Duganella dendranthematis: one gene and its partner. The protein of the gene in region 1 binds, or shares a complex with, the protein of each later gene. Links are inferred from orthologs where the notes say so. Each region holds a gene or a part of one and is shown in the gene's direction. Other genes may lie near its edges.

Region 1 (3,139 bases):
TGGATGAACCAGTCAATGGCGTTCTCGACGGCGCCGCCGATACGCTCGGCCACCGCCAGCCACGACACATGGAAGAACAGGCTGAAGCCCAGGCCGAACAGCAGCAACAGCAGCAAGGTGGCGCCGGTGAAGCCGAACGCCACATGCGCCGAATGCCCGATCAGCTCGCCCAGCACACCGCCCGAGGTGCGCGGCAGCTGCGCATGGCTGGTCAGCGTGCGCAGGCGCAAAAACTCCAGCCCGACACTGCCGATGAACAGCAGCGCGAAGCCGATCCAGCGGATCAGGCCCTCCTGCGCGTGTTCCGGCTCCGGTTCGGTCGACAGCACATATTTATGGGTCAGCCGGCGATAGCCCTTCCACACAAGCCGCAACATGCAGAATGCCCACCACCAGGCGGAAATGCCGAAGATATAGAGCAGCAGGTCGGACAGCCAGGCGCCGGCACGGCCGCCCACATTGGCGACTTTCGGCACCAGCGTCTCATGCGACCAGCCGGGATCGGTCTTGTTGTAGGTGGCCAGGATCAGCACGAAATACAGGCCCAGCACGGCCAGCGCCAGCCAGCGCGCCTCCGACAGCAGCCGCACCAGCCGGTTCGGCAGGGGCTGGCGTTCGGTAGGCGTGCGGGTGTAGCCGGACGATGAGGAAGCGGCGGCTGCGGCGGTGCGCGGCGTGCGTTCCTGAACTTTTTTACTGCTCATAGGTATTAAGGTGTTGCAACGTTGGCGGTCAGGAAATATTCCTATAGCGGTATTCTAAGGCATAAGAGCAACAACCGCCCCCACGATTCATCCTGATTCCCTGCTTGCACTATAATCTTGTATTGCTTGCGCAATTGCAATAGCGGCATGCCCTTGCCGCCCTTGTTCGCGCCCCCACATTCGGATTAATCCAACATAATTTAAGAAGCCTGCCATGACCACTCCTAAACACGCGCGCGTATTGATCCTCGGCTCCGGCCCTGCCGGCTACAGCGCAGCCATTTACGCAGCCCGCGCCAACCTGAACCCGATGCTGGTGACCGGCGTTGAGCAAGGCGGCCAGCTGATGACCACCACCGACGTGGAAAACTGGCCAGCCGACCCGATGGGCGTGACCGGTCCGGACCTGATGCAGCGTTTCCTGCAGCACGCCGAGCGCTTCAACACGCAAATCGTGTTTGACCACATCCATACCGTGAAGTTGCAGGAAAAGCCGATTCGCCTGATCGGCGACAGCCATGAATACACCTGCGATTCGCTGATCATCGCCACCGGCGCCTCGGCCCAGTACCTCGGTCTGCCGTCGGAGCAGGAATTCATGGGCAAAGGCGTGTCGGCCTGCGCCACCTGCGACGGCTTCTTCTACCGCAACCAGGACGTGGCGGTGATCGGCGGCGGCAACACCGCGGTCGAGGAAGCGCTGTACCTGTCGAACATCGCCAAGAAAGTCACGCTGGTGCACCGCCGCGACAAGTTCCGTGCCGAAGCCATCCTGATCGACCGCCTGAACGCCAAGGTCGCCGAAGGCAAGGTCGAGATCAAGTACAACCACACGCTGCAGGAAGTGCTGGGCAATGAAGGCGGCGTCACCGGCGTCAAGCTGCAATCGACCGAGACCGGCGCCGTCACCGACGTCACCGTGCACGGCCTGTTCGTGGCGATCGGCCACAAGCCGAACACCGGCATCTTCGAAGGCCAGCTGGACATGCACAACGGCTACATCAAGACCAAAACCGGCAGCGAAGGCATGGCCACCGCCACCAGCGTACCGGGCGTGTTTGCCGCCGGCGACGTGCAGGACCACATCTACCGCCAGGCGATCACCAGCGCCGGCACCGGTTGCATGGCCGCACTGGATGCCCAGCGTTACCTGGAAGGCCAGGAGTAATCCGTGGGCCTGAAAGACTTCGCCGACCTCAAATCCTTGAGCAAACAGCTCAAGGAGCAGGCCGAAACGCGCGCCGTCAAGGAGGCGGAGCGCGTCCAGCAGCAGAAGAAACAAGTGGTGGAAGCCAACCTGTTCCAGACCGCGCTGGGCGGCGTCAAGCGCATGCCGGTGTCGGACCGCTATGTGCCGCCGTCGGTGCCCAAGGGTGTCGGCGCAGCGGCCACGACAGCCCCCGCCCGCAAGCTGACGCAGGCGGAAGACGACGCGGCGGTGTTGAAGGAATCGTTGTCGGACCTGTTTGAAGTCGACCATTATCTGGAAGACGATCCGGCGCTGAATTATTCGGCGCCGGGCGTGGGTCCGGATGTAATGAAGAAGCTGCGCAAGGGCCACTGGCCGGTGCAGGACGAGCTGGACCTGCACGGCATGAACCGCGACCAGGCGCGCGATGCGCTGGGCGCGTTCCTGAGCAAAGCCGGGCTACGCAACCAGCGCTGCGTGTGCGTCATCCACGGACGCGGCTTCGGCTCGCGCGGCCAGGAGCCGGTACTGAAATCGATGGTGCACAGCTGGCTGGTGCAAAAAGGCGTGGTGGCGTTCTGCCAGGCGCGCAATCACGAAGGTGGCGAAGGCGCGTTGATCGTGCTGCTGCGCGCCGCCCTGCAACCTCAGCGCTAAACCCGCACTGCGCTCCGCCGCGGGGTCTGACCCCGTACGGGTCAGACCCCTCTTCCCGGTGTGCGGGTTAGCTCTCTAGTCCGCCTGCCAGTGCGCGCCGTGCAGCGCCAGCCAGTCCAGTGATCCAATCCTGATGTGCATTCAGCATCGGATTCGGCGTGGTGACAGCCAGCTCGCGGGCTGGCTGGCCATTTTGCGTTTCCTGCGTCAGGATCCGCACGCGGCCGCCCGGCAAGTCTTCGAACAGCCAGGCGTGATGCACATCCAGCCGCCCAGCGGCGTCGCCCTCCACCCATCCATGCCACGCCACGCGTGCCGCCTGACCAGGCGCCGGCGGCACATACTCGACCACTTCCGCCTCGACCGCGAAGCCGAACGTGGTGAAGCGGAAGCGCGCGCCGGCGCTCAGCGTCGGGCCGCTGCCATCGTGGAAGCAGATCTCCGACGCGTTGCTGTAATAGCCAGGCCATGCGTCGGTGTTATCCAGTTGCGCCCAGACGTCGGCGGCGCTGAGGCCCGCCACGGTGATTTCATTCGATACGTAGTTGTCGGTGGTGCCGGGCAGATATGCCGCCGGCCAGATAATGTC
Region 2 (3,031 bases), 3.0 Mb from region 1 along the record:
CCACGGCTGCCTGCTGCGCTTTGAAGTGAGCGACTGCGGCATCGGCCTGTCGGAAGCGGAAATCGACAAACTGTTCCAGTCGTTCCAGCAGGCCGACACCTCCACCACCCGCGAATACGGCGGCACCGGCCTTGGTCTGTCGATCTGCAAACAGCTGGCGCAGCTGATGGGCGGCGAGGTCGGCGTGCACAGCCGTCCCGGACAGGGCAGTACCTTCTGGTTCACCGCGCGCCTCGGCATTTCCAGCGCCTCGGTGCCGGAGCTGATCGACCGCGTCAAAGACGCCGCCGCCGAGCTGCTGGCGTCGTCGCGCAGCGCGGCGGTGATGTCGGCGCTGAAGAACGCCCGCATCCTGCTGGTCGAGGACAACACCTTCAACCAGCAGATCGCGCTGGAGATGCTGGAGGAAGTCGGCTCCTCGGTATGCCTGGCCGCCAACGGCATGGAGGCGCTGGAGCTGCTGCGCCAGACCGCCTTCGACTGCGTGCTGATGGACGTGCAGATGCCGCTGATGGACGGCCTGGAAGCGACCCGCCGCATCCGCGCCGACCCGCGCCTGGCCGACATGCGGGTGCTGGCCATGACCGCCACCGCCACCAGCGAAGACCGGGTGCGCTGCATCGAAGCCGGCATGGATGATTTCATCTCCAAGCCGATCCAGCCGGCGCTGATGTACCAGACCATCGCCAACTGGCTGCCGGAGCGCGGCGACGACCGCGTGCGCGAGACCGCGCCGGCGCCGGCGCGGCCGCAGCGGCCGGCCTTCACCCCCACGCTGGGCGGCGACCCGGCGGTGATCGATCTGTCGATCCTGGCCAAGCTGCTGGGTTACCATCCGCACAAGGTGCGCAAGTTCGCCTTCAAGTTCCTGCAAAACACCCAGGATGGCCTGAACCAGATGGAGGCGGCGCTGCGGCGCGGCGACCTGGGCGCGCTGCGCGACCTCGGCCACAAGCTGAAATCGCCGGCGCGCACCGTCGGCGCGCTCGGCATGGGCGAGCTGCTGCTGGAGCTGGAGCAGTTGCCGGCCGACGGCAGCGACGCCGACAACCAGCAGCAGGCCCAGGCGCTGCTGCAAAAACTGTGGCCGCTGCTGGAACAGATCACCGAACAGATCATGACCAACACCACCTTCGCCGACGATAATTGAGCAGAATTTGGCGGGTTTTGACAAACCACCGCACATTTCTGAAAAATGGGTTATTATTTACGCCATCCCTGCCTGCCGACCTTGTTGCTATCCCCTCCGAGACATTGAAATCGCGCGAATGGCACCCATGTGCTGCCTATGGCAGCGTTTGAGGCCCGTCCCCAGGCGTTATTACTTACATCTACCTCGATTGAGGAAACTATGAGCGAAAATATCAAACACATTACCGATGCCTCCTTTGAAGCCGACGTGCTGAAGTCCGACCGTCCTGTGCTGGTCGACTTCTGGGCTGAATGGTGCGGTCCATGCAAGAGCATCGCCCCGATCCTGGAAGAAGTTGCCAAGGAATACGAAGGCAAGATCCAGATCACCAAGATGGACGTCGACTCGAACCAGCAGATCCCGACCAAGTTCGGCGTGCGCGGCATCCCGACCCTGATCCTGTTCAAGAACGGCGTCGCCGCTGCGCAAAAAGTTGGCGCAATGGCAAAAGGTCAACTGACCTCTTTCATCGACAGCAATATCTAAGTAAGATATCGTGACGTTGTACCAGCGGCGCCGCGCCCGCGGCGGCCGCTGAATAATACGAGACACCCACGTAGTCCCCTCCCCTACCTTTACTTTCCCGTCACGGGATACTCAACAATATGCATCTATCTGAACTAAAGGCCTTACACGTTTCGGCGTTGTTGGAAATGGCCATCGGACTGGATATCGACAATGCGGCGCGTCTGCGCAAGCAAGAGTTGATGTTCGCCATCCTGAAAAAACGCGCCAAATCGGGCGAGCAGATCTTCGGCGACGGCGCCCTGGAAGTGCTGCCGGACGGCTTCGGCTTCCTGCGTTCGCCGGACGCCAGCTACATGGCCTCCACCGACGACATCTACATCTCGCCATCGCAGATCCGCCGCTTCAACCTGCACACCGGCGACTCGATCGAAGGCGAAGTGCGCACCCCGAAAGACGGCGAGCGTTATTTCGCGCTGGTCAAGGTCGACAAGGTCAACGGCGAATCGCCGGAAGCGTCGAAACACCGCATATTGTTTGAGAATCTGACGCCGCTGCACCCGAACGAGCCGCTGCGTCTGGAACGCGACATCAACGGCACGGAAAACATCACCGGCCGCATCATCGACCTGATCGCGCCGATCGGCAAAGGCCAGCGCGGCCTGCTGGTGGCGTCGCCGAAGTCCGGTAAATCGGTCATGCTGCAACACATCGCCCACGCGATCACCTCGAACCACCCGGACGTCACCTTGATCGTGCTGCTGATCGACGAACGTCCAGAGGAAGTGACCGAGATGCAGCGTTCGGTGCGCGGCGAAGTGGTCGCCTCGACCTTCGACGAACCGGCCACCCGCCACGTGCAGGTCGCCGAGATGGTGCTGGAAAAAGCCAAGCGCCTGGTCGAAATGAAAAAAGACGTGGTCATCCTGCTGGACTCGATCACCCGCCTGGCACGCGCCTACAACACCGTGATCCCGGCTTCCGGCAAGGTGCTGACCGGTGGTGTCGACGCCAACGCGCTGCAACGTCCGAAACGCTTCTTCGGCGCCGCCCGTAACATCGAAGAAGGCGGTTCGCTGACCATCATCGCCACCGCGCTGATCGAAACCGGTTCGCGCATGGATGACGTGATCTACGAGGAATTCAAGGGTACCGGCAATATGGAGGTGCACCTGGAGCGCCGCCTGGCCGAGAAACGCGTCTACCCGTCGATCAACCTGAACAAATCGGGCACCCGCCGCGAAGAGTTGCTGATCAAGCCGGACCAGCTGCAGAAGATCTGGATTCTGCGCAAGCTGCTGTACTCGATGGACGAGATCGAAGCGATGGAGTTCATCCTCGACAAGATGCGCGCCACGAAGAACAACACCGAGT

What was found.
Region 2: the proteins of trxB (region 1) and trxA are in contact, whole or in part, in a crystal structure (PDB 1F6M), measured with the Escherichia coli proteins. The link is inferred for Duganella dendranthematis from one-to-one orthologs.

The regions. Positions count from the first base shown.
Region 1 is NZ_CP051684.1:4,622,134-4,625,272, reverse strand. Bases 80-2,895 are described here. They hold trxB (thioredoxin-disulfide reductase), read left to right. Parts: upstream 80-918; coding sequence 919-1,872; downstream 1,873-2,895. Other genes in these bases: HH213_RS21215 (SRPBCC family protein), read right to left, coding at 2,618-2,895; HH213_RS21220 (Smr/MutS family protein), read left to right, coding at 1,876-2,550; HH213_RS21230 (DNA translocase FtsK), read right to left, coding at 80-704. Outside these bases: more of HH213_RS21230, read right to left, coding at 1-79; more of HH213_RS21215, read right to left, coding at 2,896-3,139.
Region 2 is NZ_CP051684.1:1,591,801-1,594,831, forward strand. What follows is about bases 307-3,014. They hold trxA (thioredoxin TrxA), read left to right. Parts: upstream 307-1,351; coding sequence 1,352-1,678; downstream 1,679-3,014. Other genes in these bases: HH213_RS07370 (PAS domain S-box protein), read left to right, coding at 307-1,150; rho (transcription termination factor Rho), read left to right, coding at 1,798-3,014. Also shown: more of HH213_RS07370, read left to right, coding at 1-306; more of rho, read left to right, coding at 3,015-3,031. UniProt on the Escherichia coli protein: Participates in various redox reactions through the reversible oxidation of its active center dithiol to a disulfide and catalyzes dithiol-disulfide exchange reactions.